DNA from 3 places in the Paenibacillus sp. BGI2013 genome. Region 2 is predicted to be linked to each of the others. Evidence: riboswitches for the same ligand, from Rfam matches in the RefSeq annotation. Region 2 holds a riboswitch; each other region holds the start of a gene.
What was found. A riboswitch is a leader RNA that binds a small molecule or an ion and turns the genes downstream of it on or off. The one in region 2 is predicted to bind S-adenosylmethionine.
Positions count from the first base shown of each region.

Region 1: another riboswitch for S-adenosylmethionine. It lies ahead of metA (homoserine O-acetyltransferase MetA); the one in region 2 lies ahead of CXK86_RS18375 (methionine ABC transporter ATP-binding protein).
Region 3: another riboswitch for S-adenosylmethionine. It lies ahead of mmuP (S-methylmethionine permease); the one in region 2 lies ahead of CXK86_RS18375 (methionine ABC transporter ATP-binding protein).

Region 1 covers NZ_PJFA01000001.1:129,708-134,259, reverse strand. The annotation lists gene CXK86_RS00635 (trans-sulfuration enzyme family protein) at 1-56, opposite strand, end outside; gene CXK86_RS00630 (PLP-dependent transferase) at 53-1,240, opposite strand; gene metA (homoserine O-acetyltransferase MetA) at 1,265-2,182, opposite strand; SAM riboswitch class I at 2,419-2,542, opposite strand; gene corA (magnesium/cobalt transporter CorA) at 2,994-3,929, shown strand; gene CXK86_RS00615 (HRDC domain-containing protein) at 4,000-4,552, opposite strand, start outside.
Region 2 covers NZ_PJFA01000007.1:75,715-80,266, forward strand. The annotation lists gene CXK86_RS18365 (COX15/CtaA family protein) at 1-817, shown strand, start outside; gene CXK86_RS18370 (Cthe_2314 family HEPN domain-containing protein) at 981-1,697, shown strand; SAM riboswitch class I at 1,827-1,968, shown strand; gene CXK86_RS18375 (methionine ABC transporter ATP-binding protein) at 2,095-3,129, shown strand; gene CXK86_RS18380 (methionine ABC transporter permease) at 3,130-3,789, shown strand; gene CXK86_RS18385 (MetQ/NlpA family ABC transporter substrate-binding protein) at 3,865-4,552, shown strand, end outside.
Region 3 covers NZ_PJFA01000010.1:68,110-72,661, reverse strand. The annotation lists gene CXK86_RS22210 (ABC transporter permease) at 1-65, shown strand, start outside; gene mmuM (homocysteine S-methyltransferase) at 149-1,216, opposite strand; gene mmuP (S-methylmethionine permease) at 1,194-2,606, opposite strand; SAM riboswitch class I at 2,699-2,800, opposite strand; gene CXK86_RS22195 (Ger(x)C family spore germination protein) at 2,871-4,073, opposite strand; gene CXK86_RS22190 (spore germination protein) at 4,070-4,552, opposite strand, start outside.

The DNA.
Region 1 (4,552 bases), on a different contig from region 2:
AGCAATTTGGTATCAAATTTCAACTCGGAATTGGGCTTGTTGTTGGACTCACTCATGAGTGCACGCCTCCTTCCACTTCCTGTTGTGCAGCTGTCAGAGCATTGCCGAGATCTGCAATCAGATCGTCCGCATGTTCAATGCCTACAGAGAACCGGAGCAGACGGTCATCCACACCTACGGCTTCACGAATTTCAAGCGGAATATCCGCATGAGTCTGTACTGCGGGATAAGTCATAAGTGATTCGACTCCGCCGAGACTTTCGGCAAAAGCAATGAGTTTGATATGACGCAGCAACGGTTCAACATAACGTGCATCCTTCACTTTGAAAGAGAAGATACCTGTGTTACCGGTAGATTGTTTGTTCTGTATCTCATACCCCGGATGATCGGATAGACCTGGATGATACACTTCAACCACCGCTGGGTGCTCAAGCAAGTATTTGGCAATAGTAAGTGCATTGTGCTCATGACGCTCCATGCGAAGAGCCAGCGTTTTCATACCTTTCATCAACTGGTAGGAGTCACTTGGAGATAATACCGCTCCAATGGAATTATGCAGGAACGCCATCTCAGCAGATAACGCCTCACCTTTGGTAATAATTAGTCCGGCGAGCACATCATTATGTCCGCCCAGATATTTGGTAGCGCTATGAATGATGATATCGGCACCCAGTTCAATCGGACGTTGGAAAAATGGAGTCAACAACGTGTTGTCAACAATGGTCAACAGGTTGTAACTTTTCGCCCAGGAAGCAACGGCTTCCACATCGGTGATCATCATCAGTGGATTGGTTGGTGTCTCAATAAATACAGCTTTGGTATTCGGCTGACGAACCTTCTCCAGTGCTACAAGGTCATTCGTGTCCACATAACTAGCAGTTACGCCGAAACGGGACAGAATACGTTCCAGCAGACGATAGGTTCCACCATACAGATCCAGCGATACAATCAGATGATCCCCTTGACCAAACATGGCAAAAATCGTTTGCAGCGCAGCCATTCCCGAGCTACAGGCAAACCCTGCATCACCGGACTCCAGCGCTGCGGCGGCTTCTTCCAATACTTTACGGGTTGGATTAGTCGTACGAATATAATCAAACCCCGTGCTTTGTCCAAGCTTAGGGTGGCGAAACGCAGTGGATTGATAGATCGGAAAGTTAATGGCGCCTGTTACCGGTTCATTGATGGACCCAATTTGTGCTAAGCGGCTTTCGATTTTCAACTTGTTGTTGTCTTCCATTGCTGCATCCTCCTGTAATCTCGATTAGATTTGCGGGCCAATATCGTAAGGTGTTTCTTGATACACATAGTAATTGAGCCAGTTAGAGAATAATAAGTTGGCATGAGCGCGCCAAGTAGCTGGTGGCACACGGGAAGGGTCGTCATTCGGATAATAATGCCTAGGCAATGCGATATCCAACCCTTTGGCTGCATCCCGGTCATACTCCCACTTTAATGAGAACGGGTCATACTCGGCATGTCCTGTGGCAAAAATCTGTTTGCCGTCTTTGGTAGCAACCAGGAAGATCCCCGCTTCCTCGGATTCAGCCAAAATCTCTAAATTCTCATTCTTTTCAATATCTTCGCGTCTCACTTCCGTATGACGGGAATGTGGAACGTTGAATACTTCATCGAATCCACGCAACAACGGAACATGTGGTTTATTGATGGTATGTGGGAAAACGCCAAAACACTTTTCATCAAGTGCAACCTTGGGTACGTCAAAATGATGGTATAAACCTGCCTGAGAAGCCCAACATATGTGGAGGGTTGAAGTCACATTGGTTTTGGTCCATTCGAAGATCTCCTGGATTTCATTCCAATAGTTCACGTCTTCGAAATCCATCTGTTCCACCGGGGCACCCGTAATGATCATTCCATCGAAACGACGGTGCTCAATCTCATCAAAGGTTTTATAGAACAGATCCAAATACTCTTGAGACGTATTCTTCGACGTATGGGATTTGGGATGTACAAGAACGACATCCACCTGAATAGGCGTGTTTCCCACCAGACGAAGCAATTGTGTTTCGGTCGTTTCCTTTGTGGGCATCAGGTTTAATATAGCGATACGGAGTGGACGAATATCCTGCTGATATGCAGAAGTTTCATCCATGACGAAGATATTCTCTCCTTCAAGTACTTCTTTTGCTGGTAGAGTATCGGGTATTTTGATTGGCATAGTAAGTCTAACTCCTCCTTGTGCATAGATAGATGCAGCCACCCTTGGCTTGATGTCTTCACATCAATACAGTTATAGACTGCCTTGAGCTTGTAAAAACATTGAATTGCTCTTTCATCCAACGTTACAAACAACCTCAAGTTCCTTAGCGAAAATCACTGCTGAGAAGTCGGGGCATATAACAAAGACCTTCCTCGGATTTCGAGAAAGGTCATATGTAAAAAAGATATGCGCCTCTCTCATCTCTCAGTTACAACAGTGCCACTTGACACTTAGTCACTGCAAGAATTAGCACCGTGCGGTATACCGCCGGTTGCCGGGTTTCATCGGGCCAGTCCCTCCACCTACTCTTGATAAGATTTCGCTGTATTAGATTGTAATTAAATATGGTTCACCGTCTACTTTATTACATTAATGCCCTCACGTCAAGATGCAGTTCGATGTCTGCTTCCCAGATCGGAACCGTTCATCATCCGTTGTCATACACTGCCTCAGGGCGCGAAATAGACACATTTTTGCGCTTGAAAGCACCTTGTACCAGCGGTATACTAAACAAGGTGTTATAAACCCTTATGTGAGAGGTGACATATTAAATGGATGGCGACCCGAGGCCTGACTGGCAGCCGAATTCCGACAAACTGCATAGAGAATTGACATCAGCATGCCGGCAGCGGGACGTGACTTCCGTTTGATTATATAGTGAACGCAGCCCTGATCTCCAGGCTCCGCTGCCGACCGGCTGATTTGTTCTTTTTGCGCCCATAATGATAATATCCGCCAAGTTGGCGGGTGCAGAAGGAGTAGATTAACGATGAAAATCCGGTTGGTTAACAACGGTGTATTTATTCCGGTGGACGACATTCAGCAGGCGCTGACTCCACCAGCGGAAGGATTTTACTGGATTGATGCAGACGTAGACGATTTGGCGGTACTTCAGCCGCTGTTCTTGATGCATGATCTGGCTGTGGAAGACTGTCTTAGTGACGAAGAACAACGTCCGAAGATTGAAATTTATGAGAACCATTATTTTATTGTGATTAATAGCATCCGTTTTGATGATGAAGAGATATTTCTACGTGCGGTCAACCTGTTTCTCGGCAGACATTTCATTATTAGTGTTACCAAGCACAAGGTCAGCGAATTGCGTACACTGAAACCCATCCTGTGGGAACAGGAAATCAGTACACCGGATCGTCTGCTGTATTTGCTGGTTGACTTGATTGTTGATAATTATTTCACCGTAGGTGACCGAATTGAAGCACGGATCGAGAAGCTTGAGGAAGACATTCTGATGCACACCAAAAAGTCACATCTGAATGAAATCATCGGGCTACGCAGTGAGATTCTGTGGCTGAAAAAAGTCCTTGGACCTCAGAAAGAGGTTATTAACACCTTGAATAAAAAAGATCTGCGTCTCATCGATGATCAACTGCAAAAGTATTTCAGTGACATCTATGAGAATGCTGTAAAAATATCTGAAACCTTTGAGACTTATCGCGACCTGATGGGCAACTTGCGAGAAGCCTACCAATCCAGTATTGCGAACCGGGCGAATGAGATCATGCGTGTATTTACCGCCATTACCACGGTCTTCATGCCGCTGACAGTCATTACCGGTATATACGGCATGAACTTTACGAATATGCCAGAGCTTAACTGGAAATACAGCTATTTTGTTGTGATTGGTCTGATGGTTACACTGGGCCTGAGCATGTTCTTCATTTTCCGCAAGAAAGACTGGGTATGAACTTTTATGAAATAACAAAGACGAAGCGCTCCTCCGGGAGAAACGCCTCGTCTTTTTTCATTTCTGATTATTAACCAACATTCTTCTCTGTCTCTGCGTGCCGACGGAAGCGGATTCGAATCATGCGCAGTCTTTCATAGACCTGCTCCAGACTTCCTCCATCGGGTTTCTCTCCTCCATACACCTTATGTAATACTGGCTTCAGGAACGTATCTCCCAGCTCCTCATACGCACTCCATACGGCCTCTTGTTCGTTCTCTGGCATCACTGCCAGCTCCACATCAAGAAGACAATCGGTGTCATAACCTTCGTGATCCAGTGCCTCTAACAGCTCAACCAACTCGCGTCGGGATAATCCGGATCGATTAACAATCTCCTCTAACGTATACCCTTCCTTCATGCCTTCAAGCACCTGCTTACGTGTGGTGAACTTATCAAGTTCCTGCTTGTACTTCTGCTCTCTCTGCTTGTATAACCAACTCTCATACTCTTCTTCCTTCAGCGCCGTGTATACCCAGTCCAGCGGGAATGTCGTTGAACGCTCCAGTCCGGTTGTAATCTCCATCCATTCCGTACCATACTCAGTTGCTTTGCTCTCTCCTACGCCCGGAAGTTGCATCAGT
Region 2 (4,552 bases):
GCCTTTATGTAATGGAAAACTCGTTCCGGCACATACTGTGGCTTCACTTATTGAATATTCCCATCGCGCTGTAAGTGCACTGGCTGGACTGTTGTCCATTGCCTCGTTTGTCGCTTTTCTGCGGTTTGGCAAGTCACGCCGTGACCTGCAATTGTTTTCTTTCTTAACTCTGGTATTTGTCATCGTCCAGGGAATCATGGGGGCTTTTGCCGTTGTCTTCTCCCAATCTTCAGCAGTCATGGCACTGCATTTTGGCTTTGCACTGATTGCTTTTGCCAGTTCTCTAATGATGGCGCTGGGCATCAGGCAAGAGGCAAAAGATGGCGGATTGGAGCGACTGAATAAATACCCTCGGGTTAGTAAAAAATTCAGGAATCTGGTCTGGTTCTCCACCATTTACACATATCTCGTGGTATACACGGGTGCATTTGTGAGTCACACGGATTCTGCAGGGGGATGTTCTGGATTTCCGCTCTGTAACGGGCAGATTATTCCTGAGCTTTCGGGTGGGGTAGCGGTTGCTTTTGCTCACCGTGCAGCAGCTGCGTCGCTCGTGATTGTTATCGCAATCCTGGGTCACTTCGCTTACCGTAATCATCCGGACAACAAGGAAATGCGTACTCTGGGTGTGGTATCCGTTGTTCTTATTCTGATGCAAGTAGTCATTGGTATTTTCATGATGGTGACAATGAACCGTCCGGAAGTATACATGTTCGTAGCTCTTGCTCATATGCTGGATATCGCCATATTGTTCGGAGTCTTAACGTATATGAGTTTCCTGGTGTACAAGCTACATCGCCCGGCTAATCGTTTTTAAATATGAAAGTCCACCATCCAGTGATGTACATCATTGGACAGGTGGACTTTGTTTGATGTCAGAGGGATCAGGGCAACCTATGGCAAGCAGCAATTACACGGAATGAATGATGTTTCGTTTACGGTGATGAATTCTTGTTTTTTTGGAAAAGAGGAGGTTAGATATGCTGCGAACGTTGTTGGGGGAAAAGCCACGTATAAACGAAGGTAAATTGAAGGCAGCGATGGACGCAATGGCGCATACGCTTGAGCTATTTCAACGACAAATGCATGTGGACCATGATCCCACGCATGACTATCGGAAACTGTATGTGTGGACTCAGGGACTCATCTCCTCACTGGATGAACTGGAGCAAAGCTGTTTCGCTGCTGCTCATTTTCGTAAAAAGGTCGTTGCAGGATCAACGGATGATATGACGCCGACTGAAAAAGCCGAGTATGCACGGTATGTGTATTTCTACAAAGATGGCTTTATCCGCTGCTTTGCCATTCTGGATAAAGTCGGCACGGTATTAAATGAAATATTCCAGTTGAATACTTCAAATACCAAAGCGCATTTTTCTTATTTCACAATGTTAAGGCAGTTCGACTATGCGAGGGAACATCATGATCTTGCGTTGCAATTAATACAGATCAAGGACTCTTATCGTGAGCCGATGAGCAAGCTGCGCAAACGACGTAATATGGAAATTCACTACATGAACTCAGAAATGCACGATGACCTGTGGCAGTTACACCAGACCTTGCAAGGTAAAGTGAAATTGGAGGATCTGAATCAGCATGTGCAGGAAATGCGTCAGGGTGTCGATATGGTCTGTGAAACGTTAACAGCCTCTTATAGTTATATCAATAAAATATGGAAAAGAAATAATTCCCTTTGACAAATCGGAATACTTGGAATATACTGAGTTTCAATCGAATGTTACACGGATATAACTGATTTTTTGGAAGTTACGTTCACATTATAAAGCATAAACTACATGAACTTATAAAATCCTACAACAACATATTTCTTATCGAGAGCGGCGGAGGGACAGGCCCGATGAAGCCCGGCAACCGATTTGTAATGACATGATACATGTATCATTCGTTATAGATGTTAGGTGCTAATTCCTACAAAATGGTGCAAGACACGATTTTGGCAGATGAGAAGGTATATTCTTTCACGTGAAGAGCCCTCTTTGTATCTGCAAAGGGCTCTTTTTTTGTACTTTAAGGGGAGTTTTCCTTTAGATCGGGTAAAGATACATGTAGGTGGTTGGAAAGGGGCAAGTGCGATTGATTGAATTAAAAGGTTTAACGAAAACGTACGGCAAAGGAACAAAATCTACAACAGCGTTATCCGAGTTGAATTTGAGCATCCAAAAGGGCGAAATCTACGGAGTGATTGGCCATTCCGGAGCGGGCAAAAGCACATTGATTCGCTGTATTAATTTGCTGGAACGGCCTACGGAGGGTGAGGTATGGGTTGACGGAATTAACCTGACTGAACTGAGCAAAACCGAATTGCAGCAACAGAGACGCAAGATCGGAATGATTTTTCAACACTTTAATCTGTTATCTTCGGCAACGGTATATGACAATGTAGCTTTTCCACTAAAGCTTGTGAATACACCCAAGGAAGCCATTGATCGCAAAGTGAAGGAAATGCTTGCACTGGTTGGTCTGGAGCACCACAGCAGCAAATATCCGGCTCAATTATCGGGTGGCCAGAAACAACGTGTAGGGATTGCGAGAGCACTTGCAAGTGATCCAAATGTACTTCTCTGTGATGAGGCTACTTCGGCACTTGATCCGCAGACGACAAATTCAATCCTGAAGTTATTACTCGACATTAATGAAAAGTACAACCTAACGATTGTGCTGATCACACATGAGATGCATGTCATTCAGAACATCTGTGACAAGGTGGCTGTCATTCATCAAGGTGGCATTGTGGAACAAGGACCTGTAACAGACGTGTTCCTGAAGCCACAGCATGCGATCACGCGGGACTTCATGATGCGTGACCATGAAGCTGGACTTGCTCTGGAAGAGACCGCTCTGGCAAATGCAGGCGTTGAATTGCAGGCAGGTGCTGCTTCCAAACTTGTGAAGATATCCTTTCTGGGTAACAAAACGTATGAAGCGATTTTGTCTAGAACGGTACGTAAGACAGGCGTGGATTTTGCCATCCTGCAAGGTACAATCTCTACGATCAAACAGGTTCCTTATGGGCAGCTGACCGTTCGGTTCGAGGGTGATTCAAATGCGATTGATCGGACGATATCAGAATTAACCGCTGAGGGACTTGATGTGGAGGTGCTTCGTTAGATGGATTTTTCAACAGTTCGCTGGGAAGAGGTTGGTAAAGCCTCCATTGAGACACTGCAAATTTTGGGTGTATCAGGCTTGTTCACCGTAATTTTTGGTTTACCGCTCGGAGTGCTGCTGTTCATGACAGCCCGATCTGCTTCGATCAAGTCACGGACGGTGTACATTATATTGTCCTTGATTGTGAATATTTTGCGCTCAGTCCCATTTATCATATTGATTGTTGCTCTTATACCGTTCACTCGTTCACTCGTCGGTACTGCTACAGGTGTGTTAGGTGTTATACCACCTTTAGTTATTTCAGCAGCTCCTTATTTTGCTCGTTTGGTGGAGACGACGTTGCGAGAAGTTGATCGGGGTGTCATTGAAGCGGCACAGTCGATGGGTGCATCGACCGGACAGATTGTAAGACGGGTGTTACTGCCTGAGGCACTGCCTGGACTGCTTGCGGGTATAACGATCACCATTGTTACGCTTGTCTCCTATACGGCGATGGCGGGCATGGTTGGCGGTGGAGGTCTGGGAACACTGGCAATCAACTATGGGTATTATCGTTATCAAAATGAAATCATGATTATATCCGTAGTGTCGATGATCATTCTAGTGCAAATTCTCCAGATGGCTGGAGATCGCTTGGTTACATTTTTCACCAGGAAATAACACATAGATAACATGATGGTTATGCAATAATGCGGACGCCACATGACAAAAATGATTAGAGAAGGGGTTTTACACATGAAAAAATGGTCTTTTGCTCTACTTAGTCTTATGTTGATTGCGGTTCTCGCAGCTTGCGGAAACAACAAGGACGCCGATAGCGGCGCAGACAATTCAGCAGGTGCACCTCGTACAGTTGAATTGAAAGTTGGAGCTTCACCTACACCACACGCAGAGATTCTGGAAAGCATCAAGCCTGAACTGGAAGCACAAGGTATTCGTCTGCAAGTCGTTACATTCAATGACTATGTACAACCCAATCAGCAGCTTGCTGATAAAAAATTGGATGCGAACTTTTTCCAGCACCAGCCTTATCTGGACACAGAGAATAAAGAACGTGGATTCAACCTCGTTTCTGTAACACCTGTTCATGTTGAACCTTTTGGTGGATACTCCAAAAAGATTAAGTCTTTGGATGAATTGGCAGACGGCGCAAAAGTAGCAATTCCAAATGACCCATCCAATGGTGGACGTGCACTGTTGTTGCTCGCGAAGGAAGGTATTATTACGCTGAAAGACAACACAAATATCTCATCTACGATTCAAGACATCACAGCCAATCCGAAGAACCTGGATATCATTGAGCTGGATGCAGCCATGATGCCTCGTCAATTGGATGAAGCGGATCTGGTATTTATCAACGCTAACTATGCGCTCGAAGCGAACCTGAATCCGGCGAATGATGCTTTGCTGATCGAAGATCTGC
Region 3 (4,552 bases), on a different contig from region 2:
TTGGCTCGTGGTTCTCTTCGAGAATCATTCGGGAAGCATCGCCACGTATACTGGTTATCGAATAATGTAATCAGAATGCCTTAACACAATAAAACAAGCCCTTCCATACCTCTATAGGATGTGGAAGGGCTTGTTATCATGATATGAACTAATTCCGCCATTTCTTCACAAGTGCACCAATCTGATGTGGCGTAGTGCGGCAACAGCCGCCAATAATCTGCGCGCCCGCAGCAACCCACTGCTCCGAAGCATCACTCATGCTGCCACAGGTACCCTGTCCGCTCCACGTCTTCGTTGCTGCATCATATACTTCTCCCGAGTTCGGATACACAATAACAGGTTTATCGCTGGTACAGCTCAAAATACCCACTGCTTCCGTCACCACTTCCATCGGAGCACAGTTCAGGCCAATCGCCGCAACCTGCGGCTCGGAGCCAAACTTCTGTGCACATACCTCAAGCGGTGTGCCCTCGCTGATGCTTGTCCCGTCTTTTAAAGAAAAGGATAACCAGGCATACGCATGAGGAAACTCCTTCAGTAAATCAACCAGCACTTGTGCTTCCTGCAACGAAGGAATTGTCTCAAACGCCAAAATGTCAGCACCCGCTTCAATCAGCGCCGCCATACGCGGACGGTGAAATGCGGCCAGCGTCTCATCCGACACGCCGTAATGTCCCACATACTCTGAACCATCCGCCAGATAGGCGCCGTACGGACCAACGGACCCGGCAATAATTGGACGTGGACGAAAACTGTCCCCTTCGCGATCTACTGTACGATCTGTTATATGCTCCTCATTCTCTACGTTCTCGGAACGTACCGAAGGAGCTTCTACAAGCTGACCTGTCGAGCTTTCTCTCCCTACTAAACTACTCTGCACTTCTGCCCACACGTCATCTCTCGCCTGTACAGCCAGTTCCACCGTCTTCCGGATCAGCTCCAGTGCTGCCTGTTCACCAATCCCTCTCTTGCGGAAACCATCCACCGTCGCCTGATAACTGGATGTAATCGCACAGTCGGCTCCTGCTCGAAAATAATCTGCATGGACCTGAACAATAACATCCGGATTCTCAAGCAACACACGAGCAGACCATAGTGGATCATCGAGATCACATCCATGCTGTTCGAGTTCCGTAGCCAACGCTCCATCCAGAATCATGACCGGATGTTCACGAAGGATCTGTTCCATGGGGTTAGTCTGTTGTTCTTGCGTCATGTACTTGTCCTCTTTTCTTATTCACACGTTCTGTCAGATAATAAGCAGCGTAACATACTGCGATAAACGGAACCCCACAATACAGCGCAATTCGCTGTGTCGGGTCAAAGGCAATACCTATGCATGAAGCCAGGCATAATATAAATGAAACAATTGGTACCACCGGATACAGTGGTGTGCGGTAGACCAGATCTTTGACCGCATGTCCTTCCCGGATATATTGTCTGCGGAACATGTATTGGGAGGCACTGATACTCATCCATACTGCAACGACAGCCAGACCTGAAATGGAAACCAGCGTAATATACACCGTACCTGGCGCAATGATGCTGGACAGCAAGGCCAGCGCACCACCCACCATACTAATCAGAAGTGCATTCAGCGGTACTCCGCTTTTGGTCAATTTGGCAAACCACGGAGAGATCGTTCTTTTGTCAGCCAGAGACCAGAGCATACGTGAAGATGCATACAGGCCTGAATTGGCAGCAGAGAGAATCGCCGTCAGAATAACAAAGTTCATAATGTCTGCTGCATAGGGTACACCCACCCGCTCCATTACCGCTACAAACGGACTTTCCAGTACACTGGCATCCGACATGGGCAGCAAGGCCGACAAGATAATAATCGTTCCGATGAAGAAAATAACCAAACGCCACAGCGTTGTATGAATAGCCTTTGGTATCGTCTTTTCCGGGTTCTCCGTCTCACCGGCGGCAATGCCGATTAACTCGGTGCCTGAGAAGGCAAAGTTTACAGCAAGCATGGTCATCAATATCGCTGTAGCCCCATGAGGGAACCACCCGGATGCGGTAATATTCGATAGAAATGGAGCCGGTTCAGAATCCGCCATGGGAATGAACCCAAACATGGCTGCGCCACCGATAATAATGAAGATTACGATAGTCACTACTTTTACAGATGAGAACCAGAACTCGGATTCCGCAAAAAATTTCACCGTTAGAGCGTTAAACAGAAAGATCATCAGTGCAAAAACCGCGCTCCATATCCATACGTTTACCGATGGGAACCAGCGCTGCATAAGCAATCCGGCGGCTGTGAATTCGGAGCCAAGCGCAACAGTCCAGGTTAACCAGTATAACCAAGCCACCGTGTAACCTGTTGCCGGTCCGATATATTTGGCTGCATAACTATGAAATGCTCCCGTCTCTGGCATATGAACAGACAGTTCACCAAGACAGAGCATCACCAGATACACAACGATGGCTCCAATCAGATAGGACAGAATGGTTCCCAGTGGTCCCGCCTGCTGAATGGTGTAACCTGAGCTGAGGAATAATCCCGTTCCAATGACTCCTCCGAGAGAGAGCATGACCACATGCCGTGCCTGCATTTTCCGCTGAAAATGCCCTTTGTCGTTGTTGTTCTCCATACCTGCTGCTCCCCTACTTCTTCATCCAGAAAAAACAAAAAAGACCCACTCTGCCTAAAGAGTGCGCCGTTACTGACAAATAAAAACAAACGCTCCTATCTATCAGGCTTTCACCCGCTGGAATTAGCACAGTATCCTTCAGATCTGTTGCTGAGGTTTCTAAGGGCCAGTCCCTCCACCTCTCTGGATAAGAAAATGATTTTTTACTAATATAGCGATCTATCATGAATGTGTCAACAATTAAATAATATATGGCACACCTCGCTATTCGGTGGAAGACCCCGGATTCGTGATGGTGGTCTTTACCTCATAGGTGATCGGCACGGTGCTAAAAATTTTATCCCAATCGTCTTTGACTTTTTTCCATGTTTTAGGTTCTTTAATACGCAAGCTATCCCGAAAATCCGCAACATCTACTTTATAGGTATGCTGCAGTTTGTATAACAACTGTCGAATCTGTTGTTTGGCAAGTTCAGCAAATTCTTTTTCCAATTCACTGAGATACGCACCTTTTTCCTCTTCCTCGGGAGCACGCCAATCCTCCATCAACCAGCCTTCGGATTCAGTTTTCACATGGAATGAAATATCATCGCCAACCACTTTTGGAATTATTGTTGTTTTTTTCTTCTTCATTTCATATACAACAGTGAACCCCTCTTTATTGTATGTCTTCAAGATACCTCCTTTTTCTTTAGGTCTGAGCCAAGATAGCCCTTCTAGATCCGTTTGGCTGAGTTCCCCGATGAATTTTGTTGTTTTCCCATCAAAGATACTGGCACCGGAGAACTTGTCCTCTCCATTGAAGTTCAGTACATTCTGGAGCAAAAAGCTGGAGCCGGATTGCATTTGTGCATCTAATTTGGAGAGTAGAACGGGGTCCAGGATTTTATTGGACAAGTATGAATTACCGGTAATACCTGTAAGATAAAATGCTGGAATCCGGGAAGGATCATCTGAAGTCAGTACATCAACAGCGCGATGATGGCTAATCAACACCAGACAGTTAGGACGAATATCGTTATCCCGAAGTACAAAATCCAGCAGCTGGTCCAGACCATACTTTTTGGCGATATCCTTGGACACAACGATAACCTTCAGATGATGTCCGATGAGCGGATGATCTCGTCTCAGTGCAAACTGACGAAAGATTTGCAGCAAGGAATCTCCGGTAAGCTGTTCATTGGAATAGGACGTTTTACCAGAAGCAGGCGAACCGGATTGTTGGCTCTTCTGACTGCTGGAATTACCCGGAGCAATCTGTACCGTGGCTGTCACATTGTTCTGCTTGGAATACCCTCCTCCCTGATTGGCGATGTTCTCCTCAAATTCCGTCTCTTTGCCGATATCGATCCCGAGACCAACGTAGACACTTAGATCCTCTATCTCTCGACTGCTCCAACATCCGGATATCGTTAAGAGAATGCATAATACAGTGGCTAAGCGTAACAACATGCGGAATGTAATCATGCATGCTTGCCTCCTTTTTTGCGAATCAGACTTAACAACAGTAGTACCAGAGGTAAAATGCCAAACAAAAATACGGACACATTGCCTAGCATATCTCCTAGTACGAAGGTATCATCCACTGTTTTGGGTATCATTGCTGTCAGATAAATGAACGGCAGCAGGCCGTACATGATGCCTTTGATTTTTTTGGAACGAAACAAATCACGAATACCCACCGAAGCGCAGTAATGTGTAATTGCTGTAGTCGAAAAGATTTGCATAATCCAGATGACCAGCAATAAGGATTCAAAACGCTCGAATATCAGACCCTGGATTTCGAAGCTTCTTACCAAATCCAGCGTTGGCCAGGTTCGAGTTTTGATGCCATCGAGCGATAAACTGCCTATAACCATCACCACCGTGATCAAGTAGATAATAGTGGATATGAGTATCCCCCAGGTCATCGCTTTATTGCTCTTCTTCGGATTTTTCATATAGGC